DNA from 3 places in the Microbacterium sp. SLBN-111 genome. Region 3 is predicted to be linked to each of the others. Evidence: predicted binding sites of a transcription regulator. Region 3 holds the regulator's gene; each other region holds the start of a gene.

Region 1 (10,575 bases), 590 kb from region 3:
ACGATGCCCTGACGCACTGGTGGCGCCGGCTGAGCCTTCGCACGAAGGTCACCGGCGTCACGGTGACCCTGCTGGCGGTGGGGCTCATCGCCGCGGGCATCGGCACCCTGGTGTTCCTGCGCACCACGCTCATCAACAACCTCGACGAACAGCTGGGACAGCAGGCCGCCGGCAACATCGCCAACAGCATCTTCGTCACCGACCAGGTCGACGGCGAGCCGCGGTTCACGCAGGTCGAGAACGCCCCGCAGATCGGCTCGATGGTCGCCGTGTACGCCCCCGACGGCGCCCGCAAGGCGTTCTACAACGGCACCGCGATGAAGACCGTGCCCGAACTCCCGGACACGTTCACGGTCGAGCAGACGTACAGCCAGGTCGACCGTCGCATCGAGCTCGAGGACCCCGTTTCGGGTCAGCACTTCCTCGCGCGCGTGGGACAGCTCGTTCTCCCCGGCTACAACGGCGTGTACACGCAGATGGTGATCCAGCCGCTCGCGCCGACCGACCGGATCGTCGCGGCGTACGTGGGCATCTACGGGTTCGTGGCCCTGTTGATCCTCATCGCCAGCGCCCTGCTCACGCGCGCGCTCGTGACGCTGACGTTCCGCAGTCTCGGGCAGGTGGAGACGACCGCCATGGACATCGCGGCGGGCGACTTCAGCCAGCGACTGACCGACATCGTCCCCGACACCGAGGTGGGTCGCCTCAAGACCGCGATCAACGCGATGCTCGCCCGCATCGACGGCGCCCTCAATCAGCGGGATGCCACGGTGCGACAGATGCGACGGTTCATCGGGGATGCCAGCCACGAGCTGCGCACCCCCCTCGTCACGATGCGCGGGTATGCCGAGCTGTACCGGATGGGAGCGATCCGCTCCGACGAGGACGTCGCACAGGCGATGGAGCGCATCGAGAAGGAAGCGATCCGCATGGGCGCGCTGGTCGAAGACCTCCTGGCGCTCGCCCGCCTCGACGAACGGCGCGACGTCGCGATCACCACGCTCGATCTGCGGCCGATCGCGAAGGACGCCGCCCTCGATCTGCGCGTGACGTCCCCGCAGCGCGAGGTCACGGTGGACGACACGACGAGCCGTGCCGCGATCGTCCTGCCCGTGATGACGCTGGACGCCGAACAGCCCGCGGACGGGGCGGCCGCGGCATCCACTCGTCGACGGACGGCACCCACCACGTCGGCGATGGCGATCGCCGGAGCGACGCTCTCGCGCCTGCGCCGTCGACGCGACGCCGGCGACGCGACCGCGGGCACCGAGGCGGATCCGCACGAGAGGGAGGCCTCGTCGGGACCGCAGCGGCTGCCGAGCCTTGCGCCTATCGTGCTCGGCGACGAGAACCGCGTGCGTCAGGTCGTCGCGAACCTCCTAGGCAACGCCCGCCGCTTCACTCCCGACGACTCCCCCATCGGCCTGCGCGTGGGCGTGGATGCCGCCACCGACATGGGATGGATCGAGGTCATCGACCACGGCGAGGGCGTCCCAGAGCAGATCCGCGAGCAGATCTTCCAGCGGTTCTGGCGCGCGGATACCTCGCGGACGCGTGAGACGGGCGGGTCGGGACTCGGCCTGTCGATCGTGGCATCCATCGTCGACCTCCTGCACGGGACGGTGGAGGTGAGGGACACGCCCGGGGGTGGCGCCACGTTCCGCGTCTCGCTGCCGCTCGCGGAGCGTCGGGATGCCATCGAGCATGCGCTCATCACGACGCAGCCGCTGGAGCGCCTCCCGGAGGCCCTGAGCCCCGAGGCCACGGACCAGTAAAACCCCCGTGACTTCGGGCGCATGCGCGTGCGCGAACATCAGCCCGAAGCCAGCGGGCTCGGACACGAAAGAACGCCCCCTCCCGAGGGAGAGGGCGTTCTTTCGTGCCTAGGCGGGGATCAGAAGTCCATGCCACCGGTCGGGTCGGCGGGCGCAGCCGCGGCCTTCTCGGGCTTGTCGGCGACGACGGCCTCGGTCGTGAGGAAGAGACCGGCGATCGACGCGGCGTTCTGCAGCGCGGAGCGCGTCACCTTGGCGGGGTCGATGATGCCCTGTGCGAACAGGTCACCGTACTCGCCGGTCGCCGCGTTGAGGCCGTGGCCCACGGGGAGCTCGGAGACCTTGTTGGCGACGACGCCCGGCTCGAGACCGGCGTTGAGCGCGATCTGCTTGAGCGGAGCCTCGATGGCGACGCGGACAATGTTCGCACCGGTGGCCTCGTCACCCGAGAGCTGGAGGTTCGCGAGCGCGGTCTTGCCGGCCTGGATGAGCGCGACGCCACCACCGGCGACGACACCCTCTTCCACAGCGGCCTTGGCGTTGCGGACGGCGTCCTCGATGCGGTGCTTGCGCTCCTTCAGCTCGACCTCGGTGGCCGCACCCGCCTTGATGACGGCGACGCCGCCGGCGAGCTTGGCGAGGCGCTCCTGGAGCTTCTCGCGGTCGTAGTCGCTGTCGGTGTTCTCGATCTCGCGACGGATCTGGGTCACGCGACCCTCGATCTGGGCGGAGTCACCGGCACCCTCGACGATGGTCGTCTCGTCCTTGGTGATGATGACCTTGCGCGCACGGCCGAGCAGGTCGACGGTGGCGTTCTCGAGCTTGAGGCCCACCTCTTCGGTGATGACCTGGCCGCCGGTGAGGATCGCGATGTCCTGCAGCTGCGCCTTGCGACGGTCGCCGAAGCCGGGAGCCTTGACGGCGACCGACTTGAAGATGCCGCGGATCTTGTTGAGCACGAGCGTCGCGAGAGCCTCGCCCTCGACGTCCTCGGCGATGATGAGGAGCTCCTTGCCCTCCTGGATCACCTTGTCGACGATGGGCAGAAGGTCCTTGATGTTCGAGATCTTCTGGTTCGCGATCAGGATGTAGGGGTCTTCGAAGACCGCTTCCTGGCGCTCGGGGTCGGTGACGAAGTAGGGGTTGATGTAACCCTTGTCGAAGCGCATGCCCTCGGTGAGCTCGAGCTCGGTGCCAAAGGTGTTGGACTCCTCGACGGTGACCACACCCTCCTTGCCGACCTTGTCGATGGCCTCGGCGATGAGCTCGCCGATCGCGGGGTCGGCGGCGGAGATCGACGCGGTCGCGGCGATCTGCTCCTTCGACTCGACCTCCTTGGCCGAGGCGAGCAGCTCGTCGGTGACGGCCTTGACGGCCTTCTCGATGCCCTTCTTGAGCGAGATGGGGTCGGCACCGGCCGCGACGTTGCGCAGGCCCTCGCGCACGAGCGCCTGAGCGAGGACGGTCGCGGTGGTCGTTCCGTCACCGGCGACGTCGTCGGTCTTCTTGGCGACCTCCTTGACCAGCTCGGCGCCGATCTTCTCGTACGGGTCGTCGAGCTCGATCTCCTTGGCGATCGAGACGCCGTCGTTCGTGATCGTGGGGGCGCCCCACTTCTTCTCGAGCACGACGTTGCGACCGCGGGGGCCCAGGGTCACCTTGACGGCGTCGGCCAGGGTGTTGAGGCCGCGCTCGAGACCGCGACGGGCCTCTTCGTCGAAAGCGATGATCTTTGCCATAAGTGTGTCGTCCCTCCCGGACGGGTGACTTCCAGATTTTGGCACTCGACGAAAGCGAGTGCTAACTCATTCTGGCACTCGCCCCTGGGGAGTGCAAGCCACGCGAACGGCCCGGAGCACGACGACGCCGCGGCCCCCGAGAGCGGGGACCGCGGCGTGTGCGAAGCGGAAGGAGGTCAGGCGATCAGGCGGACCGACTCGGCCTGAGGACCCTTCTGGCCGGACCCGACCGTGAACTCGACGGCCTGGCCCTCCTCGAGGACCCGGAAACCGGACATCTCGATGTTCGAGTAGTGGACGAAGACGTCCTGGCCGTCGGTCACGGTGATGAAGCCGTACCCCTTCTCGGCGTTGAACCATTTGACGGTGCCCTGGGCCATGCGAACTCTCCTGTTGCTGAACGACGAGGTCATCGTAAGCACGCGGACCCGCGCCGTTCCGGCCCGGGCGGGCATTGTTGACACGGCGGCAGCCAACTTTTTACGCCGCGGAAACACGCGGCGGAACGGGGGTCAGGGAGTGGGCTGACCGCCTGCGCGATCGAGTCCGATCACCACGACCAGACGCTTCTCGGCGCTCTCGTCCCCGGACGTGTTCGGGTCGTCCGTGGGCTGCAGGAAATCGCTCTGCGCGATCTCCGCCCCGCCGATCGCGTCGGCCAGCCCGCGCGCGGCCTGTTCGTCCTCGGGACCGCGGTAGTACACCGTCGTCGTCGCGAAGTCGGTCGTGTCGGAGTCCCCCGTCTGCACCGCGTCGCCCGACCATCCGAGCGCGACGATCTGGTCGCGGAGGTTGCCGGCCAACCCGGCATCCGCCGTGCCGTTCAGCACGAGCACCGAATACGACGTGTCGATGGCGGCCGGGGTGGTCTCGGTGGGGGTCGGGGTCGGCTCGGCCTCACCGCCGAGCGAGATGCGACCGGACGCCACCAGAACGCCGAAGACGCCGACGATGATCAGGACGACCGTCGCCAGCAGAGCCCAGAAGAAGACGGCCCAGCCACGGGAACGAGGACGCTGCGCCCGGTGGGCGCCGACGCGACCCCCCTCATCCGGAAGGTCGTCGAAGCGATCCCGAGGGAAAGTCGATCTGGGCATTGGACGATGTTATCGGTCGGATTCTGTGGCGACCCTCAGTGGGCGGCAGCGCGTCCCAGCCGCGCGCGGTGCTGCTGCGCCGCGTCGTCGCGGCGACGGCGCAGGCGTCGCACCAGCATGGGGTCGGCGGCGAGCGCCTCGGGGTCGTCGAGGAGGCGCCCCAGCAGTTGGTAGTAGCGGGCCGGTGCGAGGTCGAACTCCGCGCGGATCGCCTCTTCCTTCGCACCTCCGTGCCGACGCCACTCGCCCTCGAAGGCGAGGAATGCACGGTCACGGTCGGAGAGGGCCACACCGCCACGCTACTGCGGGCGAGCCGCGGATCCCGGATGCCACGCCACCCAAGCTCCGAGCGGGTCGACGCCGGCGAGGACGTCTCCGTCCAGCGCGAGCGCGAACCCTCCGGGACGCAGCTCGGGCGTCTCGTTCCAGGCATCGTGGAGGCCTGCGGCATCCAGAGTCACCCATCGCCCCGCGGTGCGGGCGGCGTCGATCACCGCACCGCGATGGCGGCGCGGAACGTGGGCGAGGACACCCGGGGTCGTGACGACCAGGGTCGCATCGCGCGGGGCGAGCGCCGCGAGCGCCGGCAGCGCAGCGGCCCCGTCACCGGCGACGAGGAGCGGCGGGTCGGCGGCGGCGATGTCGAGGGCGGCCGTGATGCGCTCGAGGCGGCCCTCCTCTCCCGGCCAGACCAGCCCGGTGAGCCACGCGCGGTCGGCCGGGTCGCGGGCGTCGAGCGGCTGCAGGTCGATGCCCGCGCGCCACACGACCCGAGGGAGGCGCAGCGGCGGGCCGCCGTCGACGTCCGACTCCAGGACCACCGCACTCGGCCCGTCCGTCGGGTCGAGGCTCGTCACGACCCCGTCCGACGAACGGAAACGGTACGAGTAGCGGTCGGGGTACAGGCACAGCCCCGCGCTCGCGCCGATCTCGATCAGCGCGATGGGTCCGTCGATGAGCGACAACGCGGGCAGCAGCGCCGCGCACCGCAGCGGTTCGTTCGTCTGCACGGAGCGCCGCCCGGACTCCGCGACGACCGCGTCCGCGTGGGCGAGGACCCACGCGGCCCACCGGTCGCCCGTCACCAGCGGAGCGCCGAGCAGGCGCATGACGGCGAAGACGAGCGGAGGCTGCCGATGCGTGTCGGGAATCCGCGCGAGGACCGCCGCGAGCTCCGGGTCGATGGCGATCCGCTGCGCCCACGCCTCGTACACGAGAGAACGTCCGGGCGCCTCGTCGCGCGCGAAGCGCCCGTAGCGGTCGATGACGGCGGTCACGGCATCCTGGTCCACCCGGCGATTATGCCGCGGCAGGCTTCACGCGGCCCGTGCCGGGAGAGACACGAGAGAATGGAGGGGACGAAGGAGACCATCCATGACCTACGCCGTCGAAAAGTCCGACGACCAGTGGCGGGCAGAGCTCACGCCCGACCAGTATGCGGTCCTGCGCCAGGCCGGCACCGAGCGGGCCTGGACCGGCGAGCTGCTCGACGAGAGCCGCGCCGGCCTCTACACGTGCGCCGCGTGCGGTGCCGAGCTGTTCCAGAGCGGTACGAAGTTCGATTCGCATTGCGGGTGGCCGAGCTTCTACGAGTCGGTGCGGCCGGAAGCGGTCGAGCTGCTCGAGGACAACAGCCACGGCATGCAGCGCACCGAGGTCCGCTGCGCGAACTGCGGCTCGCACCTCGGTCACGTCTTCCCCGACGGATTCGGCACGCCCACCGGCGACCGCTACTGCATGAACTCGCTGTCGCTGAGCTTCACCCCCGCCGACTCCTCGCCCGACGAGGCATGAGCGCGCTCGAGGCGATGCGCGACCGCCGGTCGTGGTCGAAGGTCACCGACCTCGCCCCGACCGGTCCCGAGCTGGAGGCGTTCGTCGCCGCGGCCGGTCGCGTCGCAGATCACAAGTCGCTGCGGCCGTGGCGACTCATCGAGATCCGCGGCACCGATCGTGACGTCCTCGCCCGCGCGCTGAACAAGGCGGATGGTAAGAAGGGCCTGTCGTCGAAGCCGCGTCGCGCGCCGCTCATCATCGCGGTGGTCGCGGATCTCCGGTCGAAGAAGATCCCCGCGTGGGAGCAGGAGGCCGTCGCTTCGGGCGTCGCCCACATGCTCAGCCTCGCGCTCGACGAGGCCGGGTTCGGCGTGTTCTGGCGTACCGACGACAACACCCGCAGCCGGGTCCTCGCCAAGGCGCACGGCCTGGCCAAGGGCGAAGTGCTGCTGGGGTGGCTGTACGTGGGCGGAAAGCCGGTGCGCTCGCGTCCCGTCCGACGGAAGACCGTGGATGCCGCGAAGCACATCTCGCGCCTCCCGGGTGGGAAGAAGCGCCGAAAGGTCGACGAGACCCGCCTCTGATCCGCGGAGGCGATCAGCCTGCGCGTCGCCTCCACGGCACGGCCGCGACGACGACGCCGCTGATGGCCACCGCGGCCGCGATCACGGCCACGGCCACCGGCGGTGCCGCGGGCGCGGGCCAGATGGCATCCAGGATCACGGAGGTCGTGAGCAAGCCCACGACCGACCCGAGGCCCAGCACGAGCACGCCGGTGCGCTGCACGATCACCGACGACAAGAAGATGTAGACGACGCCGATCGCGCCGCCGAGGTACAGCCACGGGTCGGCGGGCAGCGCTCGCGGGGCGCCCACCACGGCGATGTGCACGAGCGCCGCGACGATGAGGACGGCCGTGCCGCCGGCGAAGTTCACGACCGTCGCCGCGAGCGGGCTCTGCACCCGTAGTCGGAGGCGACCGTTCGTGCCCTGCTGCCACGCGACGCCCGCGCCGGCGATCACCGGTACGACGAGCATCCAGACCGGGATGCCGCCCACCCGGTCGCCCGCGAGCGACACCGCCACACCGGCGAGCGCGAGCAGCGCGCCGACGACCCGGCGGACGGTGACCGGCACCACGCCCGCGGGGCCGTGGCCGAACCGGTCGAGCAGCAGGCCGCCGGTGGTCTGGCCAGCGACGAATCCGACGGTGAACAGGGCGACGCCGATCGTGGGCACGGCGAGACCCTGGCACGCGACGGTGAACGCGCCCGCGGCGCCGCCCCACAGCATCCAGGCCGGGATCGAGCGTTCGCGCACCCCCGCGACCAGACGTGCGAGCCCCGCACGGCCCGCGGGCAGCGCCGCGGCGATGATCAGCACGACGACGAGCCCCGACCCGAACGAGACCCCGCCCGCGAGCACCCCGTCGCCGAGCTCGCCGCCGAGCGATCCGTTCACGCGCGCCTGCAGCGCGGTGAGCGCCCCGATGAGCACGGCCCCGAGCACGGCGATCCCCGGTGATCGTCGGTGAGACATGGGCCCTCTCCCCCGGCCGCTCCCGTCGAGGGCCGTCGTCGATCGTACGTGCCCGCGCGCCGGTGTGGACCCCGGCGTCCGGATGCGCGAGGCTTTCCGCGTGCCTCACCTCAGCTCCGGTCCCGACGACGTCTCCGGCATCCTGTCCCGGCTGACCGCCGCGCGCGCCGATCGCGAGTTCCTCGCCGGCGTCGAACTCCACCTCCCTCGACTGCACGACCTGTTCCTCCGCCTCTACGGTGATCGGCCGGACGGCGTCGAGCGGCTGGCATCCGTCGTCGACCTCGCCCGACGCTCGTGGCACGCCCGCCCCGAGGAGCTCAAGGACGTGGACCGGAACCGCGCGAGCGAACCGGACTGGTTCGAGAGCGAACGGATGCTCGGCGGGGTCTGCTACGTCGACCGGTATGCGGGTGGGCTCCGTGGCATCCGGGAGTCCATCCCGTACTTCCGCGAACTGGGGCTGACGTACCTGCACCTCATGCCGCTGTTCGAGAGCCCCGAGGGCAACAGCGACGGCGGCTACGCGGTGTCGAGCTACCGGCGCGTGAATCCGGCCCTCGGCACGATAGCGGAGCTCGCCGAACTCGCCGGGGAACTGCGCCGGGCGGGCATCTCGCTGGTGGTCGACTTCATCTTCAACCACACGAGCAACGAGCACGAGTGGGCGCAGAAGGCCGTGGCCGGGGAGGCCGGATTCGAGGACTTCTACCTCATCTACCCCGACCGCGAGATGCCCGACGCCTACGAGCGGACGACGCGCGAGATCTTCCCCGACGACCACCCCGGCTCGTTCGTGCAGCTGCCCGACGGCCGGTGGATCTGGGCGACCTTCTACCACTTCCAGTGGGACCTGAACTACGCCAACCCCGCGGTGTTCGAGGCGATGGCCGGGGAGATGCTGTTCCTCGCGAACCAGGGCGTGGAGATCCTGCGGATGGATGCCGTGGCCTTCATCTGGAAGCGGCTCGGCACGACGTGCGAGTCCCTGCCCGAGGCGCACCTCCTCCTGCAGGCGTTCAACGCGGTGCTGCGCATGGCGGCGCCGAGTCTGCTGTTCAAGTCCGAGGCGATCGTCCACCCCGACGAGGTGGTCTCGTACATCTCGCCCGAGGAGTGCCAGCTGTCGTACAACCCGCTGCAGATGGCGCTCACGTGGGAGGCGCTCGCCACCCGCGACGGACGTCTGCTGCAGCAGGCGCTCGAGCGCCGCCACGGCCTGCCCGAGGGCACCGCGTGGGTCAACTACGTGCGCAGTCACGACGACATCGGGTGGACGTTCGCGGACGAGGATGCCGAGGAGTTCGGCATCCAGGGGTATCCGCATCGGCGGTTCCTCAACGACTTCTACGTCGGACGCGTCGAGGGGTCGTTCTCGCGCGGCGTCCCCTTCCAGGAGAACCCCCGCACCGGGGACGCTCGCATCACCGGGACGACGGCCTCCCTCGCCGGGATCGAGGCCGGCGACGCGGGCGGCGAGGACCGCGTGATCCTCGCGCACGCGCTGGCCCTTTCGACCGGCGGCATCCCGCTGCTCTACCTCGGCGACGAGGTCGCCCAGCTCAACGACTACACCTATCGCCGCAACCGCGCCGAGGCGGGCGACAGCCGGTGGGTGCACCGCCCGCACCGTCCCGAACAGAACTACGCGGAGCGGACGGATGCCACGACCCCCGCGGGCCGCGTCTTCTCACGGCTCACGCGGCTCATCGACGTCCGTCGGTCTACGCCCGAACTCGCCGGGAACGAGCTCATCGCTTTCGACGCGCACATCGACTCGGTGGTCGCGTTCCTCCGCCCCGGCGACGCCGGCGCGTCGATCCTCGTACTGGCCAACGTCGCCGATCATGCCGTCGAGATCGACGCGCTCGCCCTCTCCGCGACTGGAACCGGATGCCGTCGACCTCGTCGCCGAGGAACAGGTCGCCCTCGCGGGCGGGCTCACGGTACCAGCGCACGGGGTGCTGTGGCTGCGGGTGGGCGTGCGCTGACGCGGCGATGCGGCCCGGGCGCCGAGCTCAGGGAGTCGGTGCCTGCGACAGCGGGACGTTGGTGTTGTTGATCTGCGCGGGGTTCCGCACGAGGGTCACGGTCGCCGAATTGACCGTCGCGAACCGACGCGTCTGCGCCGTGTTTCCCGCGTAGTACGGGCTGTCGAAGCGGAAGTAGAAGTCCACCGGGATGTCGGTGATCGCGCCCGTCGCGACCACGGGCTGAGCGTACGTCGAGCGGTAGACGTTGTAGGTCTGGCCCCCGACGACCTCGGTTCCGACCTGGGACAGCGTGCTCCAGTCGGGGTTGCTTCCGGGCAGCGCCGCGAAGGTCGGGGCCGGCCACCCCTGCGAGAACAGGACCTCGAAGAAGATTCCCGTGACGACGTCCCCGGCGGACGTACCTGTCACCCGCAGATACTTGTCCCCCGAGTCAGCGTCGTATTGCAAAGCCCCGGACGATTCGGAGCCCTGCGTCGTCGGGTACCAGCCGACGCCGAAGCTCGACTCGATGGCGTACGTCGGAGTGCCCGACGCTGAAGCATGCGGGGCAGCCATGGCGATCGCCACCGCGGGCACGCTCCATGCCGCACCCACCATCAGCGTTCGACGGGGAACGCCGCTTTTCGAGTCGGCAGGGTTCTGGTGCGAGGGCGTC
Region 2 (10,575 bases), 830 kb from region 3:
CCCGCAGCGTGGGCGAGGCCTTCGCCGCGAGGGCGAGGTCGTAATTGGACACGCCCTCGGGTGCGGCCATGGCCTCGGGGAGCCCGGGGATCGCGTCCCACGCCAGCCGCAGGCCCGCCGCGACGATGAGCTGGTCGTAGTCGAGGTGGCCGCCGGAGACCAGGTGCACGCGGTGAGCGTCGGCGTCGACCGTGAAGACCGCGTCGCGCAGCCAGCGGACGCCGGGTGGGATGACGTCGGCCTGCGGGCGCGACGCTTGCGAGGCGCGCGCGGTGCCGCCGGCGATGTGGGACTGCAGCGGGGCGTACACGTGCGTCTCGCGCGGTTCGATCACCGTGATGTCGCCGAGGCGGGCGCGGTGGAGGCGCCCGGCGATCGAGAGGCCGGCGTTGCCGCCCCCGATCACCACGATCCGCGGGGGCGCAGTGGGGGAGTCGGGCATGCGGCATCCTTCCGTTCCGGTCAGCACACCCCGGATGCGCGCGGGGAGGCGACGGGGTTGACAGGGGGATCGGCCGAGCGGGTCGACGAAGGTCGTGACCTTCGCTCCCGTTCCGACCGCGGCGCGGAGCGGGCGCCGTTCGCGCCGGTCGCGAACGCTGTCAAGGGGGCAGGAGTCGCGACAGGCGGACGGTGGGATGGAGGAGTCGTCGACCCGGCGGCACGTGCGGTCACCGCACGGACGACCGAAAGGATCCCCCATGAGCGACGTCTCGTCCGACCCGAGCATCCCCGCCGCCCCTGACGGCGTGACGGGTGTGCAGCCGCTTCGCGACGGCGACACCTCGATCGAGCCCGATCCCGCGCTCGACCCCGCGCAGGCGGAATGGGATGCCACGACCGCCCTCGACGAGGGTGTCGATCCCGCCGACCTCGACCCGTCGACGGCGACGGGTGCCGACCCGGCCGAGATCCCCGCCGACGACGCCGACATCCCGCTCGAGGACGTGCACCCGGACTCCACCGGGACGGATTCGCAGGGCGAGGATCCGGGCGTGGTCGAGCTCGGCGAGGACGGACAGGGAGACCTCTCACCCGAGGACCTCTGAGGCTTCCGAGACGGCGCTTGCGCTCTTTGGCTAATAGGCGTAGCTTATGGCTATGGACATTAGCCAGATTCAGGTGGACGGCGGCCGGCTGGCCGTCGAGGTGCGGGGAGCGGGCCGTCTCGTGGTGTGCTCGCCCGCGATGGGCGACGAGCGCGACGCGTTCGGACCGTTCGCCGACCGACTCGTGGCCCGCGGATACCGCGTGGCGCTCGTCGATCTCCGCGGACACGGCGACAGCGACACGACCTTCGCCGAGTACGGCGACCAGGCGACGGCGGGTGACCTGGTCGCCGTGATCGAGGGGCTCGGCGGCGGACCCGCGGTCCTCGCCGGCGCCTCGATGAGCGCCGGTGCCGCGCTCATCGCGGCCGGCACGCGGCCCGACCTCGTGTCCGGCCTCGTGCTCCTCGGGCCGTTCGCGCGCAACGGCAACGCCGCGATGAGCGCGCTGCTGCGTCTCCTGCTCGCCCGGCCGTGGGGTCCCGCGGTGTGGCGCGGCTACTCCGCCTCGCTGTGGCCGGGACTCGGCGCGGGCGCGCGCGAACGGGCCGCGCACCTGTCGCGCCGGCTCGCGCGGCCCGGGCGCTGGAGCGCCTTCGCCCGCACGACCCGCGTCGACCACTCGGTGGTCGCGCCGTTCCTCCCGCGCGTGACCGCCCGCTCGCTGGTCGTGATGGGCGCGGCCGACCCGGACTGGAAGGACCCGGCCGCCGAAGCCGCATGGCTCGCCGGCGAAATCTCCGCCGAAGTACAGCTCGTCCCCGGCGTCGGTCACGCGCCGATGCTCGAGGCCCCCGACCTCGTGGCCGATCGCGTCGCGTCGTTCCTCGCGGAGGTGAGCGGTGCCGCGGGCCGGTCTTGACGCCGACGTCGTCGTTCGCCGCGCCACCGAGATCGTGGATGCCGACGGCGTGGCATCCCTTTCTCTGGCGCGCGTCGCGACGGCGCTCGGGGTGGCCGCGCCCAGTCTGTACAAGCACGTCGGCGGGCTCGGCGACCTGACGGACCGCGTCGCGCTCGCCGCGACCCGGGCCTTCGGCGAGGCGCTCGCGCGCTCCTCGCGCGGGGTGTCGTCGCGGGAAGCCCTCGGCTCGCTCGCGGCGGCCTACCGCGGGTTCGCCCGCGAGCGTCCGGGCATGTACGAACTGGCGCAGCGCGGGGGAGCCGGGCCCGAGTGGGAGGAGGCGGCGGCTGCCCTCGTCGACGAGATCACGCGCGCGCTCGCCGGATACGGGGCGGCCGCGGCCGACGTGCACCGCATCCGCTACGTGCGCTCGGCTCTGCACGGGTTCACCGATCTCGAGCGGGTGGGCGGCTTCCGTCAGCACGCGTCGGTCGACGAGACGTTCGCCCGGCTCGTGGACGCCCTGGATGCCGAGCTCTCCCGGCCCGTGGAGGACGCGCGCACCGCGGAGTGACGGCGCCGGAGCTGACGCGCATCAGTCCTCGGTGCGGAACCCCGCGGGTTTGTGGGTCCCGTCGCAGAACGGCTTGATCGTCGAGAGGCCGCACCGGCACAAGGCGACCGTGCGGCGGTGCTTCTCGATCGGGTTGCCGGCGGCGTCGCGCAGGTCGACGTCGCCTCGCACGAGGAGGGGGCCGTCGGGGTACGCCGTGATGCGCGGCGGGTCGGCGGTCATCTGACCTCCTCGGCGTCCGCGCGCAGCGACGATGCACCGCGCGACCAGGCGTCGAGCAGGTGCTCGCCGACGCGGCCGTCGACGCTGAGGCACGCGGCTGCGCCGAACAGGATGTCGGGGAGCAGGTCCGGCCGGTCCTCGGCGAGGCTGCCGGCGAGGTCGCGCGCGGCGATCTGCTCGTGGACGGCGTCGGCCTCGACGTGCTCGTCGAAGTAGCCGCAGACGTCGTCGCCGAAGCCGAGGCGGCGCAGGCCCTCGGCGTAGAGCCGGTTGGGGATCGACGAGGTCATCTCGAACGCGGCGAGGTGCCCGACGATCGCGCCGAGGAGGCGCCGGTTCAGGCCGAACATCGACATCGCATTGTGCGAGGCGAGCGTCACGGCCGGGACGTCGTCGACGTACGCTCCGTAAGCGTCCGAGAGGCCGGCGCCGCGCACGGCTCGGGCGAACAGTTCGGCGTGCATGCGCTCTTGGGTGCCGCCGCCGTACTCGTCGGACTGGATCTCGACCAGCGCGGCCTTGGGGCGGCCCGTCAGGCGCGGGATCGCCCACGAGTGCGGGTCGGCCTCGCGCAGCGTGTAGATCGTCCGGTGCACCAGGAACTCATGCGCCTGATCCAGCGTCGCCTTCTTCGCGAGGTAGCGCGAGAGACTCGGGCCGGTGTCGGCGGCGGTCAGCGCGAACAGCGCACGGGCCACGGCATCCGCGGTCGCCGCGGGGAGATCGGGCTCGGGCAGGCGCGCCCGCAGTGCGGCCTCGAACGCCCGCTCGATCACCCCGCGCGTGGCGATGAGCGAGGGGGCCCACTCGAGTTCCGGGTCGAACGCCGCGATCGACCCGTAGGCCGAGGCGTACAGCGCGAACAGAGCCAGCTGCAGGTCGTCGTCGGTCTCGACGTCGGGGGAGGATGCCACGGCCGCATCGGCGAGTACCGTGTGGTTCGTCGCCGCGCCCGCGCTGAGGTGGCGCAGGACGGCGGCGCTCACCGCGCCGCGCGGGGTGAAGGGGAGGGCGGGCACGTCATCGGCGTCGATGGCGGCCAGCGGATCATGGGGGGAGAGGATCGCGGACACCCGAGCACTCTGCGGGCGTCCTGCCGGATCGCCGAGCCCCTTGACAAGGGTGGAGGGGGTGACCGGACGGCCACCCCCTCCGGGCGATCACTGCTCGATCGGCTGCGGGGTGCTCTCGCGGGCGTTCTCGTGCGCGGCGATGACGTCGTTCCCGTCGTCGGTCGCGACCGCGATCCGACGCGGCTTGGCCTTCTCGCTCACCGGGATCGTGACCGAGAGCACGCCGTTGCGGTACGTGGCGCTGATGCGCTCGGTGTCGATGCCCTGGCCGAGGTTCAACTGGCGGATGAACGAGGCGGTCTCGCGCTCGCGCGTGATCCACTTGACGTCGTCGCCGGAGGCGAGCGTGCGCTCCGCGCGGATCGTCAGCAGCTGGCCGTCGACGTCGATGTCGACCGAGCCGGGGTCGACGCCCGGGAGGTCGGCCGACAGGACGTAGTGGTCACCGTCGCGGTACAGGTCCATCGGCATGCGTCGCGGTCCGCCGCGGCGGGTGTCGAGGAGCGTCGACGCGAGGCGGTCGAGGTCGCGGAAGGGGTCGTAAGTGGCCATGGTCGTTCTCCTTTTCGATCGGTCCGGACGTGGCATCCGGAGAGTTCTTCGAAGTTGAGTCGTTTGCGCTCAACTTGAGATCAGATTAGCACTCTGGGATAGAGAGTGCCAAGGAGTTTGGCGCTCGACCGGTCCGCGTCGTGCCGGGCCGTCTGCGGGAACCGAGTGCCCGGCGGGCCGCGGGGGACGGTAGCGTCGTGAGGTGACCGATCCTCCCGCGACGACACCGCTCGTGCGGGCGCTCTGGGGCGCAACCCACCCCGGACCGACGCTCGTCGTCACGACCCTGTCCCTCGCGCTCGGCGTCGCGGCCGGTCTCGAACCGTGGCGGCTGGTGCTGCTCGTCGTCGCGGTCTTCGCCGGGCAGGTGTCGGTCGGACTCTCGAACGACGCGATCGACGCGGCGCGCGATCTGGCGGTCGGCCGGACGGACAAACCGATCGCGACCGGCGCTCTCACCCCCGGGCGTGCGCTCGCGGTGGCGGTGGCATCCGTGGCCGTCGCGTTCGTCCTCTCCCTGCCGCTCGGGCCGGGACTCGTCGCCGCCCACACGATCGCCCTGGGCTCGGCCTGGGCCTACAACGCGGGCCTCAAGTCCACGCCGGTCTCGATCGTCCCGTTCCTACTGAGTTTCGGTGTCTTCCCGTCGTTCGCGACGCTGGCCGCACCGCAGCCTGCGCTCGCCGCTCCCTGGGCCTCGCTCGCCGGCATGGCGTTGGGGGCGGCGGTGCACCTGACCAACGTGGTGCGCGACCTCGACGACGACCGCGAGACCGGAGTGCGCGGTCTGCCGCACCGCCTCGGGGCGCGGGCGAGCGTGATCGTCGCGGCCGCGGGGATCGTCCTCGGCGCCGTCGCCGTGCTCGTCGGGTCCGGCGGTGGCATCGTCGGGGCGGTGTTCTTCGCCGCCGTGGTCGCGGTCGCGGCAGCCACGATCGTACTGGCCGTGCGGCGTCGCCCCGGCCGCGCCGTGTTCCAACTCACGATGCTCGCCGCCTTGCTCCTCGCCGCTCAGCTCGTCCTCAGGTGACGGGCGGCCGCAGCCTCACCGGGCGCGGCCGTGACGCGGGTCGGCGTGGCCTGTGCGTCACGACCCCCGCGCCGCCGCGTCGAACCCCATCGCATACGCCCGCGTGAACACCGCGCCGCCCGGGCCGCGAAGGAGCGCCCGCAGGCTGGCGGACCGGATGCCGTGCCCCACCGTCGATACACCCCGGCCGAGCATCGTGTTCAGGAACGCCAGGCGCGCGGCGTGCCGCGCGGAGGCGAGCCGCCGCCGTTCCCAGGCGGCCACCTCGTCCGGCTCGTGCCCGCGAACCCACTCGGACAGCAGCGGTGACAGTGTCAGGGCATCCAGCAGCCCGAGGTTCATGCCCTGCCCGCCGATCGGGCTCACCTCGTGCGCCGCGTCGCCCACGACCAGCACGCGTCCTCGCCTCAGCGCGGGCGCCACCGCCCGTCGCACCCGAAAAGTCGAGGCATCCGAGGTATCGACGTCCAGCCGCAGGCGCTCCGCCAGTGCGGTGCGGAGGAACTCGGCGGCATCCGGAACGTCCGACGTCCCGGCCCACGCGACGAGCCGCCGCCTCCCGTCCGGCAGTGGAAAGGACTCGACGACACCCCCGCGCTCGAGGTGCACGAGCGCGGTCGCATCGCCGGGCACCGCGACATCGACCATCGCGTATCGATCCGGGTAGTGCCGCGTGCGCACGGCCCCCGGACGGTACACGAGCGCGCGCCCCGCCCAGCCCGACGCGACGACGACGACCTTCGCACGGCGTTCGGTCTCACCGCCCGGTCCGATCGCCCGGACCCGCACCGAGGAGCCGTCCTCGCGGAACCCGGTCACCCGGACACCGCGCTCCACGGGCGGCGCGAGACGGGTCAGCACGTCCACGGTGTCGGCCTGCGGCAGCGCCGCGACGTACGGATGCCGCGCCCGCAACCGGTCGAACCGGATCGCGGCGAGCATCTTCCCGTCCGCCCGCGCCTCCCCGCGGCGGATCCGCACGGCGCGCGCGAGCAGCGCGTCGGTCGCCCCGGAGAGTTCCAGGTGCGCGAGAGAGGGAGAGTGGATGCCGATCGCCCGCGTCCCGGCATCCAGTTCGCTCCGCCGTTCGAGGATCGTCGCGTCGATTCCGCGCGCACGCAGGTCGGCGCCGAGCGCGAGGCCGACGGGGCCCGCTCCCACGATCAGCACGTCAGCCATGGTCGGCCGTCCCCTCGGAGATCGCGAGGACACGGAAGGGCGCGGGCGTCGCGACGCGCCACGGGTCGCCCAGCGTCCGCGCGAGCTCGTCCGCCCGGTAGCTGCGCCGGATCGAGCGCAGGCCGTCGGTGCGCAGAAACGTGCCCGGCGCGAGGGGCGTCACTCCGACGGCGTACAGGCCGTAGGCGAGGCGGCTCCGGGCGATATCGGCGTGCAGCACGGCAGACCGTGCGAGGGCCCGCGAATCGTCCGTGAACTCCCGTAGCTGTGCCGTGTCGAGGTGATGCAGCACGTGATTCGACAGCACGAGGTCGAACCGCTCTCCGTCGGCGAGCAGCTCCGCCGAGCCGCGCGACACGAACTGCACCCCGGGCCGCTCGCGCTCCCGCGCAGCCTCGAGCGCCCGAGGGTCGGGGTCGGCGCCGACCCAAGCCACCTCGAGGCCGTCCCGAGCCGCGAGGCCGGCGAGGCGCACCACGACATCACCACCGCCGCACCCGAGGTCGAGAACCCGTGCGGGCCGGCCGAGCGCCCGGAGCCGAGGTCGGACGTGCGCGCGGTACACGCCGCCCCAGCCGGACACCGCACGGTTCACGAGGTCGAAGCGGCGATAGGTCGCGGCGAGGCGCCGCGGGTCGCAGTGGGGGTCGTCCATGAGTTCCTCGAGCACGCTGTCGCGGTGCGCGAGGTCGGGCCAGAGGCGCCCGCGCGCGCGGTCGGCGTGCCGCACCCCCGAGCCGCTCACGCCTCCGGACGGCGCAGCACGAGGCGCGCCGCCTCCACGGTGAGTCCCGGGCCGAACGCCAGCGCCGCCACGCGATCACCGTCGGTTCGCGCCGCGTCGGCGAGCAGGTCTCGCAGGATGAAGAGCAGCGTCGCGCTCGACATGTTGCCGTGCGCGCGCAGCACCTCGCGGGAGGGCGCGAGGGCCGTGGCATCCAGGTCGAGGGCCGCCTCGACGCGGTCGAGGATGCTCCGACCGCCCGGGTGCACCGCCCACGCGTCGACCTCGGCGAGGTCGCCCAGCACGTCGGCGGCGATCGCCGCGATCTCGCGCCCGATGATGCGCGGCACCTCCGGCGTGAGGGTCATCTCGAAGCCCGAGTCGCCGACGGTCCACGACATGTCCTTCTCGCCCTCGTCGGTGACGAACGTCGCGAAGCCCTCGAGGTCGAGCCCCGGACGATCCGCGTCGGCCGTGGCGACGATCGCCGCCGCGGCGCCGTCGGCGAACACCGACGCGGCGACGATCTGGTCGGGATGCGACGACGTCTGCCAGTGCAGCGAGCACAGCTCCGCCGCGGCGACGAGCACGACGGCGGCAGGGTCCGCCGCGACGATCCGCGCGGCGAGTCGCAGGGCCGGGATCGCCGCCGCGCACCCGATGAACCCGAGATGGTACCGCTCGACCGTGGGGGAGAGGTCGAGATCCCGCACCAGGAGATAGTCCGGCCCGGGCGCGAACATGCCCGTGCAGGACACCGTCACGACGTGCGTCACCGAGTCGCGACCGAACCCCGACCCATCCACCGCCGCCGTCGCGGCCTCGGCGAACAGGGCCGGGGCGGTGCGCCGGTATTCGTCGTTGCGCGCACCCGTGGGCGGCATCGTCAGCTCGCCGTCCGACAGCGCCGCGAGTCCGTCGGCCGACCCTCCGGCCAGCTGCGGGAGCACCGTGTGGCGTGTGTCGATGGCCGCGGCGTCGAACGCGGCGCCCACCAGGCGCTGGCTGCGCCGATCGAATCCGGGCTGGGCGGCGAAGAGGTCGCGCAGCGCCGACTGGGTCACACGGGTGCGGGGCAGAGCCGTGCCGATCGAGAGGATGCTCGCGGTCATGACTCACTGTAGGCACGGTTGTGGCCGACGGCGCCGGGGATGGTGCCACCGCCCTGCCCCGTCTATGGTGACTGCGCCGGTCGAGGTGCGCTCAGGCCGCGAGCACCTCGGGCAGCACCAGTTCCTCGATTGCGCCGCGATAGTCGGCGATCATGCGTCGGCGGTCGAGGCGCCCGCGCGATGAAATGGCCGCGGACCTCAGCTCGATGCGTCGCGACAGGGCTTCGTGCCAGGCTCCCGCGATGGCGTTCGCGTCGCGCGGGGTCACGAGCCCGAAGCCTGCGACGACGCGCGCGGCGTCGCCGACGTCCGTGGTCACGGGGATGGCTCCGGATGCCGCCCCCTCGGCGAGGCACAGGGGCGAGGCTTCCCCGAAGGCGCTCGTGAGCGCGACGACGTCGGCGATCCGGTAGAGCGCGGGCATGTCCTCGCGCAGTCCGAGCGCGTGCAGCGCGACGCCCGCGCCCAGACCGGAGTCGGCGACGAGCGCCCCGAACCCGGGGTTCGCGAACGTCATGCCCGACCCGCACAGGACGTAGTGCGCGCCCGGGTGCCGGCGCGAGTGCCGCGCCACGGCATCCAGGAAGAGGCCCGGGTCCTTCATCGCGTCGAACCGCGCCGCGAGCAGCACGACGGGGGCTGTCTCCGGGATGCCGAGGGACTCGCGGATGCCACGCCGTTCGGCGCGCGTCCCCGGGCGGAACCGGCGCGTGTCGATGCCGTTGTCGATCACCCACGCGTGCGTCGTGGCGACGCCGGCGCGCGTGTACGCGAGCGAGGTCGACGCCGCGCACGAGATCGTCGCCGACACTGCGCCCGAGGCTCCGGACTCCACGAGCCATCCCAGGGCCGGGCCGGAGTGCGTCGGGTCGGAGCGGTGCAGGCACGCCGCGGTGGGGCGGTCCGGCAGCATCCCCGCGCGATCGAGCGCGACGATGAGGCTGAGCGGCTGCTCCTTGAGGGAGAGCACGATGTCGGCCTCGGCGATGAGGTTCGCGGCGTGCGCCAGCTCCGCCGCCGTGAAGGAGTCCGGTGTCATCGGCTGGTCGCCGGCGACCCGGTCGAACGTGTCGATCCGCACGCCCGCGGCGCGCAGCGACCGGAACCGGGTGTCGTCGTGGGCGTGCTGCAGGGACGCGTCCCGGCGGGCTGCGGAGGTGACCGACAGGATGCTGTGCTCCTGACCGCCCCCGGCATGGAGACCGGCGACCACGTCGGAGTGGAGGATGCGAGCTCCTCCTGCGAAGAATCCCTCGTAGAGGGACAGCACGCGCACGGGTCGGTTCATGGCGATCGCTTTCCGGGGAGGGGCGCCGACGAGCGGAGCCGTACCGATCACCGCGGTTGCGGTTTCCCTATGCTGCGGGGTCGACCCCCGGTGGCGGGTTACGTCGCGAAGACCATTGCGTGAACGCGTGAGAAGCTGAAGAGCCGGTCACGACACGGCCGCACGGCAGCGTGCAAGACTCCGCGGCGGACGCGCCGCACCAGTACGATCGGGGGTCGTGCAGAACTCCTCGGACGCGTCACCGACATCGGAACTCGGACGCGCGCTCCTCGCCTACGACGAAGCGCGCCGCGCCGCCATGGCGGAGGCGCGCCGGGCGCTGTCGCTCAACGAGCTGGACGCGAAGGCGCTGGTGTTCGTCGCCCAGAATCCGGGCGCCCGTCCCTCGCATGTGCGCGACCACCTGGGCATCACCTCCGCCGGCGTGACCACTCTGATCGACCGCCTGGTGCAGCGCGGTGCCGTGCGTCGCGACCTCGACGAGGAGGACCGGCGAGTGAACCACATCACCGCGACCGTGGACCTGAACTCGCCACCGTGGTGCTCCCTCCGCGGATTCGACAACGGCGTGGAAGCGGCGATCACGGCGATGGACCCCGCCGAGGCCGACCTCATCACGGCCGCCTTGCAGCGCCTCACGGCGGCGGGCACCGCGGCGGCCCGCTGATCCGCGTCTCGACCGGAGAGACCGCGAGAGCCCGGGAGTCTCAGGGGCGTGAGGCGAGGAACGCTTCCGCTCGCGCCTGAAGGAACGCGCACAGCGCCGACAGCATCGCCAGTTCGCCCGACAGTGCGAGGACGCGCGCCGACCCCAGCGGAGCCGCGGTCTCGCGCGGCTCGAAGGTGACGGTCCACCCGGTGACGCCCGGCTCGGTGTCGGGCGCCACGTAGAACGTGGTCGAGACGCTGCGCAGCTGCGCCGCGATCA
Region 3 (10,575 bases):
TCGCGAGGTACGTCTTGCCGGTACCGGCGGGACCGATGCCGAACACGATCGTGTTCTCCTCGATCGCGTCGACGTACGCCTTCTGCCCGAGGGTCTTGGGGCGGATGACCTTGCCGCGCGACGACAGGATCGCCTCGCCGAGCACCTCGGACGGACGGGGTCCGCCGTCGGAACGCAGGATGCGGCTGGAGCTCGATACGTCGGCGGGGTCGAGGCCCTGCCCGTTGCGGGTCATCGTGAGGAGCTCCTCGACGAGGCCCTTCGCCGCGGCCACGGCGGAGGCGCCACCGGTGAGGGTGATCTCGTTGCCGCGCACGTGAACGTCGACGTCGGGGTGCTCCTTCTCGACCACGCGCAGCAGGCGGTCCTGGGGGCCCAGGAGCTGGACCATGGCGACGCCGTCGGCGTACAGACGCTCGACGAGGGGTTCTTCGGGGGAATCAGCCACCCGTGCTCTTTTCGTTCAGTCCGCCCGCGAGAACGTGGGCATGTACATGGAAGACCGTCTGACCGGCACCGGCGCCGGTGTTGAAGACGAGGCGGAAGTCGCCGTCCGCGTGCTCGGCCGCGACGGCGTTCGCGAGACCGACGATCTCGGTGAGGAGGTCGGGGTCGCCCGCGGCCAGTTCGACCACGTTGCGGTACTGCTCGGTCTTGGGGATCACGAGCAGGTGCACCGGCGCCTGCGGCGCGATGTCGCGGATCGCGAAGGCGTTCTCGGTCTCGGCGACGATCTCGGAGGGGATTTCGCCGCGGAGGATGCGGGTGAAGATCGACGGCTCGGTCATGGCATCCAGTCTATCGACGGGCTCGGACACGGGGCCGGGAGCGGGCCGGGCCTGCGGGGTTCGGGGCGCGTTCCTGCGTTCGGGGCGTGCGTGTTGCGCCCCGAGGCGACGATCGCGCCCCAAACCGCCGACGCCCTCCGGCGGTGCGTTACCAGCGCCCCGTCGCGGCCGACAGCACCGAGATCGCCGCGGCACCCGCGGTCGACGTGCGCAGCACGGTGTCGCCCAGGCGCACGAGACGCGCGCCGGCGGCGTCCAGGGCGGCGAGCTCCTCGGGCGCGATCCCGCCCTCCGGCCCCACGACGAGCACGACGTCGCGCTCATCGGGGGAACCGGATGCCAGAGACGTCAGCCGCTCGTCGGCGGAGGGCTCCAGCACCAGCACGCGCGCCTCCCCGGCGCGGGCGACGAGGTCGGCGAGCCGCGCGACCCCCTCGACCTCGGGGATCCACGCGCGATGCGCCTGCTTCGCGGCCTCGCGCACGATCGTGCGCCAGCGCGCGAGCCCCCTGTCCGCCTTGGCATCCCACCGCGAGACACTCCGCGCGGCCTGCCACGGAACGATCGCGTCGACGCCCAGCTCGGTCGCCGCCTGCACCGCGAGCTCGTCGCGGTCGCCCTTCGCGAGGGCCTGCACGAGGACGATACGGGGCGAAGGACCCGGAACCTCGGCGCGGCCGGTGATCCGCACGTCGACCTGCTTCGGGGCGGCGGCCGTGACGAGGCCCTCGAGCCAGACGCCGCGGCCGTCGCCGAGCGTCACGGCCTCGTCGACGCGCACGCGCCGCACGGCGGCGGCGTGGTGGGCCTCGGGACCGGTCAGCACGACGACGTCGCCGACACCGGCGGTCGACGCGTCGTCGGTGACGAAGTGCAGCGCCACGATCAGTGCCGGAAGCGGTCGCGGAACTTCGAGAACATGCCCTGCTGGTGCTCCGCGAGGCGCGGCGCGGGCGCCTTCGTGCGCTTGGCGAAGTCCTCGATGAGCGCGCGCTCCTTGTGGTCCAGGCGCGTCGGGGTGACGACGTGCACGCCGACCTTCAGGTCGCCGCGCTGGCTGCCGCGCAGCGGCGTGATGCCGCGGCCCTTGATCGTCAGCACGTCGCCGGACTGGACGCCGGGGCGCACCTCGAGGTCGACGCTGCCGTCGAGCGACTCGATGGTGGTGGTGGTGCCGAGGATGGCGTCCGGCATCGAGACCTCCAGGGTCGCGAGCAGGTCGTCGCCCTCGCGGCTGAAGGCGTCGTGCGACTCGACCGTGATCTCGAGGTACAGGTCGCCGTTGGGGCCTCCCGCGGGACCGACCTCGCCCGAACCGGGGAGCTGCAGGCGCAGGCCGGTCTCGACGCCGGCGGGGATGTCGACCGAGACCGTGCGGCGCGCGCGCACGCGGCCCTGGCCCTGGCAGGTTCCGCACGGGTACGGGATCGTCGTGCCGTGGCCGTGGCAGACGCTGCAGGGCTGGCTCGTCACGACGTTGCCGAGGAGGCTCCGGACCGTGCGCTGCACGTGACCCGAGCCGTGGCAGATGTCGCACGTGACCTCGCTGGTGCCCGGCTGCGTGCAGGCGCCCTGGCACGTCTCGCACAGGACGGCCGTGTCGACCTCGAGGTCGCGGTGCACGCCGAACACGACGTCCGCGAGCTGCAGATTCACGCGGACGAGGGCGTCCTGGCCGCGCTCCCGCCGCGAACGCGGACGCGGGCCGCGGCCCCCGCCGCCCTGTGCGCCGCCGAAGAACGTCTCGAAGATGTCGCTGAAGCCGCCGAACCCGGCCGCTCCCCCGCCGCCGAACGGGTTCTGGTCGCCGCCCATGTCGTAGCGGCGGCGCTGCTCGGCGTCGCTCAGCACGTCGTACGCGTGCGTCACGAGTTTGAAGCGCTCGGACGCGTCCTCGCCCGGGTTGACGTCGGGGTGGAGCTCGCGCGCGAGACGCCGGTACGCGCGCTTGATCTCGTCGGGGCTGGCATCGCGTGCGACGCCGAGGACCTCGTAGTGGTCAGCCACAATCGCCTTCCTGCCCGCTCATGCGGGGTCGATCCGTTTCGGTGCGGGTGCCGTCAACGAGCGGTGTCGTCGTCTTCGAGCATCCGGGTCAGATAGTGCGCGACGGCGCGGACCGCCGCGAGATTCGAGGAGTAGTCCATGCGGGTGGGGCCGAGCAGGCCCACGCGCGCACCGCCGGCGGTGCCGTCGTAGCGGCTGGCGAGGACGGATGCCTCGACCAGGCCGAACGGCTCGTTCTCGCGGCCGATGCTGGCCGAGAGTCCCTGCTCGTCGGCGACCATCTCGCTCATGAGCCGCAGCAGGGTGACCTGCTCCTCGATGGCCTCGAGGAGCGGGTAGATGCTGCCACGGAAGTCGGACTCGCGCTTCGCGAGCGTCGCCGCGCCGGCCATGACCAGACGGTCCTGGCGGAACTCGTCGAGCTCCTCGCCCACGACGCGGAGCACCGCGTCGGCGATCGCGTCGAGTGCGTTGCCGGGACGCGGGCCGTCGGCCGTGGCGACCGCCTGCGCGCAGTCGGCGACGCTGCGGCCCACGAGCAGCGCCCCCACGCGCGCACGCAGCTGCACGATGTCGCTCTCGGTCGGCTCGAACGGGACGAGCGCGATGCGCTGCGAGACGCGGCCGGTGTCGGTGACGAGGATCACGAGCACGCGCGGGCCGCCGAGGGCCACGAGCTCGACGTGCGACAGGTTGGCGCGCGCGAACGACGGGTACTGCACGATCGCGACCTGACCGGTCAGCTGGGTCAGCGCCCGCACCGTCCGCGCGAGGAGATCATCGAGGTCGCCGGCCTCGTCGAGGAAGGAGGTGATGGCGCTGCGCTGGGCCGTCGACAGCGGCCGCAGCTCGGCGAGATGATCGACGAACACGCGGTAGCCCTTGTCGGTGGGCACGCGGCCCGACGACGTGTGCGGCGCGACGATGAGGTCTTCGTCCTCGAGCTGCGCCATGTCGTTGCGGATCGTCGCGGCGGACACCCCGAAGGCATGTCGCTCGACGATGGCTTTGCTGCCGACGGGTTCGCGCGTGTCGACGTAGTCCTGGACGATCGCGCGGAGCACCTGCAAGCCGCGTTCGGACACCATGGCCGGCTCCCTCCTTCTGGCACTCCGGTCACCTGAGTGCCAATTCTAGAGCACCCGCCCGCTCCGGAGCCGGAAGCGCGCTCAGGCGGTGAGTGCCCGCACGACGGCGTCGGCGAGCAGCCGTCCGCGGCGCGTGAGCACGATGCGCCCGCGCACGGCATCCGCTCCTTCGATCAGGCCGTCGGCGATGAGGGATGCCACGGCCTTCCGGCCTTCGCCGAGGAGCTCGGAAACCGGGAGTCCGTCGCGGATGCGGCTGCGCAGCAGCACAGACTCGAGGCGCCGCCCGGTCTCGTCGGGACGCTCGCGCGCCGCCGCCGGCGACTCCCCCGCGGCGAGGCGCTGTGCGTACGCCGCCGGGTGCTTGACGTTCCACCAGCGGAGCCCCGCGACGTGGCTGTGCGCGCCCGGGCCGAAACCCCACCAGTCGGTGCCGCGCCAGTACGCGAGGTTGTGGCGCGAGCGGTGGGCCGTGTCGGTGGCCCAGTTCGACACCTCGTACCAGTCGTAGCCCGCGCCGCCGAGGAGGTCGTCGGCCAGCTCGTACATGTCGGCCTGCAGGTCGTCGTCCGGCATCGCCAGGGCGCCCGAGCGGATCTGGCGCGCGAGCTTCGTGCCGTCCTCGACGATCAGCGCGTACGCGGAGACGTGGTCGGGGCGGAGCGCCGTCGCGGTCTCGAGCGACGCGCGCCAGTCGTCGAGCGATTCGCCCGGCGCGCCGTAGATGAGGTCGAGCGAGACGTCGAGTCCGGCACGGCGTGCGGCGGCCACCGCGGTCGCGACGTTCCGCGGGTCGTGCGTGCGGTCGAGCACCGCGAGCACGTGCGGCTGCGCGGACTGCATCCCGATCGACAGGCGCGTCACGCCGGCCGCCGCGAGCGTCTCGGCGACGCGATCGTCAACGGTGTCGGGATTGGCCTCGACGGTGACCTCGGCGCCGTCGGCGATCCCGAATTCCTCGCGCACCGCGCCCAGCATCCGCGCCAGGTCGCCGGGAGGGAGGAGCGTGGGCGTCCCTCCACCGAAGAACACCGTGGATGCCACCCGCCGACCGCCCGCGGCATCCATCACTCCACCCGCCAGGCGCACCTCCGCCGCGAGCGTGTCGGCGAAGTCCTCCTGGCGCGCGCCGCGGAGTTCGCTCGACGTGTACGTGTTGAAGTCGCAGTAGCCGCAGCGGACGCGGCAGAACGGGACGTGCAGGTACACGCCGAAGTCGGCGGCGGGATCGAGCGGCAGGTCGTCGGGCAGTCGCCCGTCGACGGGGGCCGGGTCGCCGAGCGGGAGCGGTCCGCCCATCAGGACGTGTACAGGGGCGAGATCGCCCGCAGGTACCGCTGGAACAGCGCGCGACGGCGACGGCGCACGAGGCCGAGGAACACGCGGTACGACGGCGCCGTGGGGCGGTCGAAGGCGCGGACCACGAACCACACCTCGTCGTTGTCGCGCCACTCGACGGCGAACAGTTCCTCGCCGCTCACGATCGAGTGCCCCACGGTGCCGAGGATGTAGCCGACGCGGCGCGGCTCCTCGAACACCGAGATGACGCGCAGGTGGCCGTCGGCACGGTGGCCGTCGACCTTGCCGTGCACGCGCACGCTCGTGCCCGGGCTGACGAACGGCGTGCCGTCGGCGGCGAACCGCTGCTCGGACTCGAGGCGGCTCGGCGCGATCGGGGCGCCTTCGGCGTCGAAGCCGACGCCGGTGTACCCGCTGTCGGTCGCCGGGCGCACGTCGGTGATGCTCAGTTCCTCGGACCGGAGCGGGGCCCACGAGAGCAGCAGCTCGCTGGCCGCCGCGAAGCGCTCCTCGCCGCTGCCGATCCGCCATGCGTCTTCCGCGGGCACGGAGTACTCCGGCGGATACTGCATGAGGTCGTGCGCCTGCGTGGCGCCGACCGCTGCGTAGTCGACCGTGTCGTCGGTGAAGTTCTGCCGGCGCATGGTGTCCAGTCTCCTCTCCCCGGATGGGAAGTCGGTGGGCGTCGTTACTTCTTGCCCTCGACGTCGCCGGACAGGGCAGCGATGAACGCCTCCTGCGGGACCTCGACCCGGCCCACCATCTTCATGCGCTTCTTGCCCTCTTTCTGCTTCTCGAGCAGCTTGCGCTTACGGGTGATGTCACCGCCGTAGCACTTGGCGAGGACGTCCTTGCGGATCGCGCGGATGTTCTCGCGGGCGATGATGCGCGCACCGATCGCTGCCTGGATCGGAACCTCGAACTGCTGGCGCGGGATGAGCTTGCGCAGGCGCTCGGTCATCATCGTGCCGTAGCTGTAGGCCTTCTCGCGGTGGACGATCGAGCTGAAGGCATCCACTTTCTCGCCCTGCAGCAGGATGTCGACCTTGACGAGGTCGGCGGTCTGCTGACCGGCGGGCTCGTAGTCGAGGCTCGCGTAGCCCTGCGTGCGACTCTTGAGGTGGTCGAAGAAGTCGAAGACGATCTCGCCGAGCGGCATGTTGTAGCGGAGCTCGACGCGGTCTTCGCTGAGGTAGTCCATGCCGAGGAGCGTGCCGCGGCGGGACTGGCAGAGCTCCATGACCGTGCCGACGTAGTCCTTCGGAAGCAGGATGCCGACCTTCACGATGGGCTCGGACACCTCGGCGACGCGTCCATCGGGGTACTCGCTCGGGTTGGTGACCGAGACGACCTCGCCGGTGTCGGTGGTGACCTCGTACGTGACCGACGGGGCGGTGGTGATGAGGTCGAGGCCGAACTCGCGCGAGAGGCGCTCGGTGATGATCTCGAGGTGCAGGAGGCCCAGGAAGCCGCAGCGGAAACCGAAGCCGAGGGCGACCGAGGTCTCGGGCTCGTACTGCAGCGACGCGTCCGACAGCTTGAGCTTGTCGAGGGCCTCGCGCAGTTCGGCGTAGTCGCTGCCGTCGATCGGGTAGATGCCCGAGAAGACCATGGGCTTCGGGTCGGTGTACCCGGCGAGGGCTTCGGTCGCGGGCTTCCGGTGGTTGGTGATCGTGTCGCCGACCTTGGACTGCCGCACGTCCTTCACGCCGGTGATGAGGTAGCCGACCTCGCCGACGCCGAGACCCTGGGTCGGCACCGGCTCGGGGCTCGACACGCCGATCTCGAGCAGCTCGTGCGTTGCGGTGGTCGACATCATCTGGATGCGCTCGCGCGGCGAGAGTGCGCCGTCGACCATCCGGACGTACGTCACGACACCCCGGTACGCGTCGTACACGGAGTCGAAGATCATGGCGCGGGCGGGGGCGTCGGCCTTGCCGACCGGCGCGGGGATCTTCTCGACGATGAGGTCGAGCAGGTCTTCCACGCCCATGCCGGTCTTGCCGCTCACGCGCAGCACGTCTTCCGGCTGACCGCCGATGAGGCCGGCGAGCTCGGCGGCGTACTTGTCGGGGTCGGCCGCGGGAAGGTCGATCTTGTTCAGCACCGGGATGATCGTTAGATCGTTCTCGAGCGCGAGGTAGAGGTTGGCGAGCGTCTGCGCCTCGATGCCCTGCGCGGCGTCGACGAGGAGGATCGCGCCCTCGCACGCGGCGAGCGAACGGCTGACCTCGTACGTGAAGTCGACGTGGCCGGGCGTGTCGATCATGTTGAGCGCGAACGTCTGGCCGTCGACGGCCCACGGCATGCGGACGGCCTGCGACTTGATCGTGATGCCGCGCTCGCGCTCGATGTCCATGCGGTCGAGGTACTGCGCACGCATGTCGCGGTCGGCGACGACGCCGGTGATCTGCAGCATGCGGTCGGCCAACGTCGACTTGCCGTGGTCGATGTGGGCGATGATGCAGAAGTTGCGGATCTGCGCCGGCGGCGTTGCGGACGGCTCGAGGGGCTTCAGGGCGCGCGGTGACATGTTCCGTCGATTCTACGGGCGACGGCCGACATCGCCGTCCCGGTGCCGTTCCCCGGGGCATCCGGGGCCGATGCAAAGGCGGCGTTCGTAGGGTGGATGCCATGACGGTCCAGGTCGTGCTCGTGCACGGCATCCGCACGTCCGCCACGATGTGGCGTGCGCAGGTGGAGCATCTGCGGGAGCGCGGGAACCCGGTCACGGCCGTGGATCTGCCGGGGCACGGAACGCGCCGCGGCCAGACGTTCACACTCGACGAAGCGTTCGCGACGATCGACCGGGCGGTTCAGGATGCCGCGACCCGCGGTCCGGTCCTCCTCGTGGGGCATTCGATGGGCGGACTGCTGTCGATTGAGTACGTCGGCCGCGAGGACCCGCCACCGGTCGCGGCCTTCATCGCGGCATCCTGTACCTCGATCCCCCGCGGAGCGGGACTCTCGGCCTACCGGTTCCTCGCGCGGCGGTTCGACGGGCTGCCGAACCGGGGCCTCGGGCTCACGAACTACGTGCTCGACCGGACGCTGCCGCCCGAGACGCGCGCGGATTTCGGTGCGGGCGGGTACGCGTTCGACGCGCAGGACACCGCGCTCGCGTCGTTGTCGGTGCTCGACCTGCTCGCCGCACTGCGGCGGATCGACGTGCCCCTGTGGTTCATCAACGGGCAGTGGGACCAGCTGCGCGTCAACGAAAAGCTGTTCCTGTCGATCGCCCGGCATGCCGAGCTGATCGTGGTGCCCCGCACGACGCACCTGGTCACGGCGATGCGGCCCCGGGTGTTCAACGCGCTGCTGGACGTGGCGCTCACCACGGTGGAAGCCTCGACCTGATAGACTCGGCCCTTGGCTTGCGTGTGGGGTTTTTCCCGACCTCCACGACCGCCGGTGCAGCGTCCCTCTACCGCTCGCCCGGCACTTCCAACACTCACTCAAACGAAAGACCGTCGAACGTGGCGAACATCAAGTCGCAGATCAAGCGCAACAAGACCAACGAGAAGGCGCGCGAGCGCAACAAGGCCGTCAAGAGCGAGCTCAAGACGCACGTGCGCCGCACGCGCGAGGCCGTCCTCGCCGGTGACAAGGAAGCCGCCGAGAAGGCGCTCGTCCAGGCCGGCAAGAAGCTCGACAAGGCCGTGAGCAAGGGCGTCATCCACGCCAACCAGGCCGCGAACCGCAAGTCGGCCATCGCGAAGCAGGTCGCCGCTCTCTGAGCCGCATCCTTTCGACAGCCCGTCCCGCACCGCGGGGCGGGCTTCGTCGTTTCCGGACGGGCTACGGCTCGGGGTTCGGGGCAGATTCTTGGCATGGGGGCGTGATTCTCGCGCCCCAAATCGAGGGATGCGCCCCAAACCTTCGAGGCCGGGCACCGGCCCGTCGACTGTGGGATGCGGCGTGCCGTTCGGGTTGCGCCCTGACTCCTTGCGTGATGTGCGGAGGGTATGGGGTGAGCGGAGGATCGCGGCGGCGGTTTGGGCCCTCCGTTGCTCCCCCGTCCTCCGCTCCTCACGCCCGGGCGGCGTGATGTGCGGAGGGGGTGGGACGGAGGGAGGACCGGTGCGGCTGTTCGCGTCCTCCGCTGCTCCCTTGTCCTCCGGTCCTCACGTCCGCGCGGCCGCGTGACGTGCGAAGGGGGTGGGACGGAGGGAGGACCGGTGCGGCGGTTTGGGTCCTCCGTTGCTCCCTGGTCCTCCGGTCCTCACGCCCGGGCCGGCGCGGGCGGTGACGGGCGGAGGTGATGGGACGGAGGGAGGACCGGTGCGGCGGTTTGGGTCCTCCGTTGCTCCCCCGTCCTCCGCTGCTCACGCCCGGGCCGCGGCGCGCGGCCGGTGGAGCGCTGGAGGTCAGCGGCCGTAGGGCTGGCGGGTCGCGATGATCGTGATCATGCGTTCGAGGGCGAAGACGGCGTCGCGCGAGGCTCCCTTCACCTCGGCATCCGCTCGGGCGGTCGCGTGGATCGCCATGCCGAGCGTTGCGGCGCTCCAGCCGACGAGGTCGCGGCGTGCCCGGTCGACCTGCCAGTCCTTCATTCCCAGGCGCTGCGCCAGCGCGCCCGATGACTCGCGGTTTCCCGCGACGCGCGCCATCGTCCGCAGCTTCATCGCGACGGCCGCGACCAGCGGAACGGGATCGGCTCCGGATGCCAGAGCATGGCGCAGGGCGAGGAGGGCCTGCCCGTAGTGCCCGGCGATGGCCGTGTCGGCGACGGTGAACGCGGAGGTCTCGACACGACCGCCGTAGTACCGCTCCACGGTGCGCTCGTCGATATCGCCGGGGACATCGGCGATGAGCTGTTGGCATGCGGCCGCGAGTTCGGTGAGATCGTCGGCGAACGCCGAGACGAGTGAACGCAGGGCGACCGGGGCGATCTTCTTCTGCGCGGCCTTGAACTCGCCGACCGCGAAGTCGAAGCGGTCGGAGTCGCGCTTGATCGCTGGGCACGCGATCTCGATGCCGCTCCCCTGGCCGGCGCGAATGGCATCCAGGAGCTTCTTTCCACGCACGCTCGCGCCGGTGTGCCGGAGGACGACCGTGGCGCCGTCCTGCGGGTGTTCGAGATACGCGAGTGCCTCGGTGAGGAAGGTGTCGGAGCACTTCTCGACGCCACCCACGCGGACGAGCCGTGGCTCGCCGAACAGCGACGGTGAGGTCACCGCGAGCAGGGTGCCGGCCGTGTAGTCGTCGGCGCGGACGTCGGTGACCTCGAGGCTCGGATCCTCGCTCTTGAGGTAGTCGCGGACACCCGCGATCGCGCGTTCGGCGCAGACCTCCTCGGGACCGGAGACCAGCACGATCGGAGCGGGCTGCGGGGTCCGCCAGCCGATCTGCGGGATCGCCGACTTCGCCTTCGCGGGGGCGGAGCGTCGGGG

Evidence for each region. The regulator HrcA, encoded in region 3, represses chaperone genes, less so after heat shock. The targets are predictions, from matches to a motif close to TTNGCACTCGNNNNNNNCGAGTGCNAA.
Region 1: a site for HrcA is predicted at 3,553-3,579, ahead of groL (chaperonin GroEL). Genes of this name have one in related genera too.
Region 2: a site for HrcA is predicted at 4,400-4,426, ahead of RKD05_RS11080 (Hsp20/alpha crystallin family protein). Genes of this name have one in related genera too.

The regions. Positions count from the first base shown of each region.
Region 1 covers NZ_JBMGQH010000001.1:2,627,695-2,638,269, reverse strand. Annotated here, with positions in the region: gene RKD05_RS12180 (sensor histidine kinase) at 63-1,775, shown strand; gene groL (chaperonin GroEL) at 1,895-3,514, opposite strand; gene RKD05_RS12170 (cold-shock protein) at 3,691-3,894, opposite strand; gene RKD05_RS12165 (LytR C-terminal domain-containing protein) at 4,027-4,611, opposite strand; gene RKD05_RS12160 (DUF3263 domain-containing protein) at 4,647-4,901, opposite strand; gene RKD05_RS12155 (DUF2332 family protein) at 4,911-5,903, opposite strand; gene msrB (peptide-methionine (R)-S-oxide reductase MsrB) at 5,986-6,405, shown strand; gene RKD05_RS12145 (nitroreductase family protein) at 6,402-6,971, shown strand; gene RKD05_RS12140 (DMT family transporter) at 6,985-7,926, opposite strand; partial or broken gene RKD05_RS12135 (amylosucrase) at 8,009-9,917, shown strand; gene RKD05_RS12130 (hypothetical protein) at 9,945-10,575, opposite strand, start outside.
Region 2 covers NZ_JBMGQH010000001.1:2,390,019-2,400,593, forward strand. Annotated here, with positions in the region: gene RKD05_RS11050 (NAD(P)/FAD-dependent oxidoreductase) at 1-442, opposite strand, end outside; gene RKD05_RS11055 (sugar ABC transporter ATPase) at 702-1,049, shown strand; gene RKD05_RS11060 (alpha/beta fold hydrolase) at 1,102-1,911, shown strand; gene RKD05_RS11065 (TetR/AcrR family transcriptional regulator) at 1,892-2,467, shown strand; gene RKD05_RS11070 (CDGSH iron-sulfur domain-containing protein) at 2,489-2,689, opposite strand; gene RKD05_RS11075 (iron-containing redox enzyme family protein) at 2,686-3,732, opposite strand; gene RKD05_RS11080 (Hsp20/alpha crystallin family protein) at 3,850-4,314, opposite strand; gene RKD05_RS11085 (UbiA family prenyltransferase) at 4,517-5,344, shown strand; gene RKD05_RS11090 (FAD-dependent oxidoreductase) at 5,402-6,523, opposite strand; gene RKD05_RS11095 (methyltransferase domain-containing protein) at 6,516-7,178, opposite strand; gene RKD05_RS11100 (type III polyketide synthase) at 7,265-8,359, opposite strand; gene RKD05_RS11105 (glycosyltransferase) at 8,451-9,647, opposite strand; gene RKD05_RS11110 (MarR family winged helix-turn-helix transcriptional regulator) at 9,865-10,314, shown strand; gene RKD05_RS11115 (hypothetical protein) at 10,355-10,575, opposite strand, start outside.
Region 3 covers NZ_JBMGQH010000001.1:3,215,500-3,226,074, reverse strand. Annotated here, with positions in the region: gene RKD05_RS15020 (PhoH family protein) at 1-391, opposite strand, end outside; gene RKD05_RS15015 (HIT domain-containing protein) at 441-788, opposite strand; gene RKD05_RS15010 (16S rRNA (uracil(1498)-N(3))-methyltransferase) at 937-1,671, opposite strand; gene dnaJ (molecular chaperone DnaJ) at 1,674-2,795, opposite strand; gene hrcA (heat-inducible transcriptional repressor HrcA) at 2,849-3,883, opposite strand; gene hemW (radical SAM family heme chaperone HemW) at 3,965-5,182, opposite strand; gene RKD05_RS14990 (DUF1990 family protein) at 5,182-5,826, opposite strand; gene lepA (translation elongation factor 4) at 5,871-7,715, opposite strand; gene RKD05_RS14980 (alpha/beta fold hydrolase) at 7,817-8,539, shown strand; gene rpsT (30S ribosomal protein S20) at 8,659-8,919, shown strand; gene holA (DNA polymerase III subunit delta) at 9,550-10,575, opposite strand, start outside.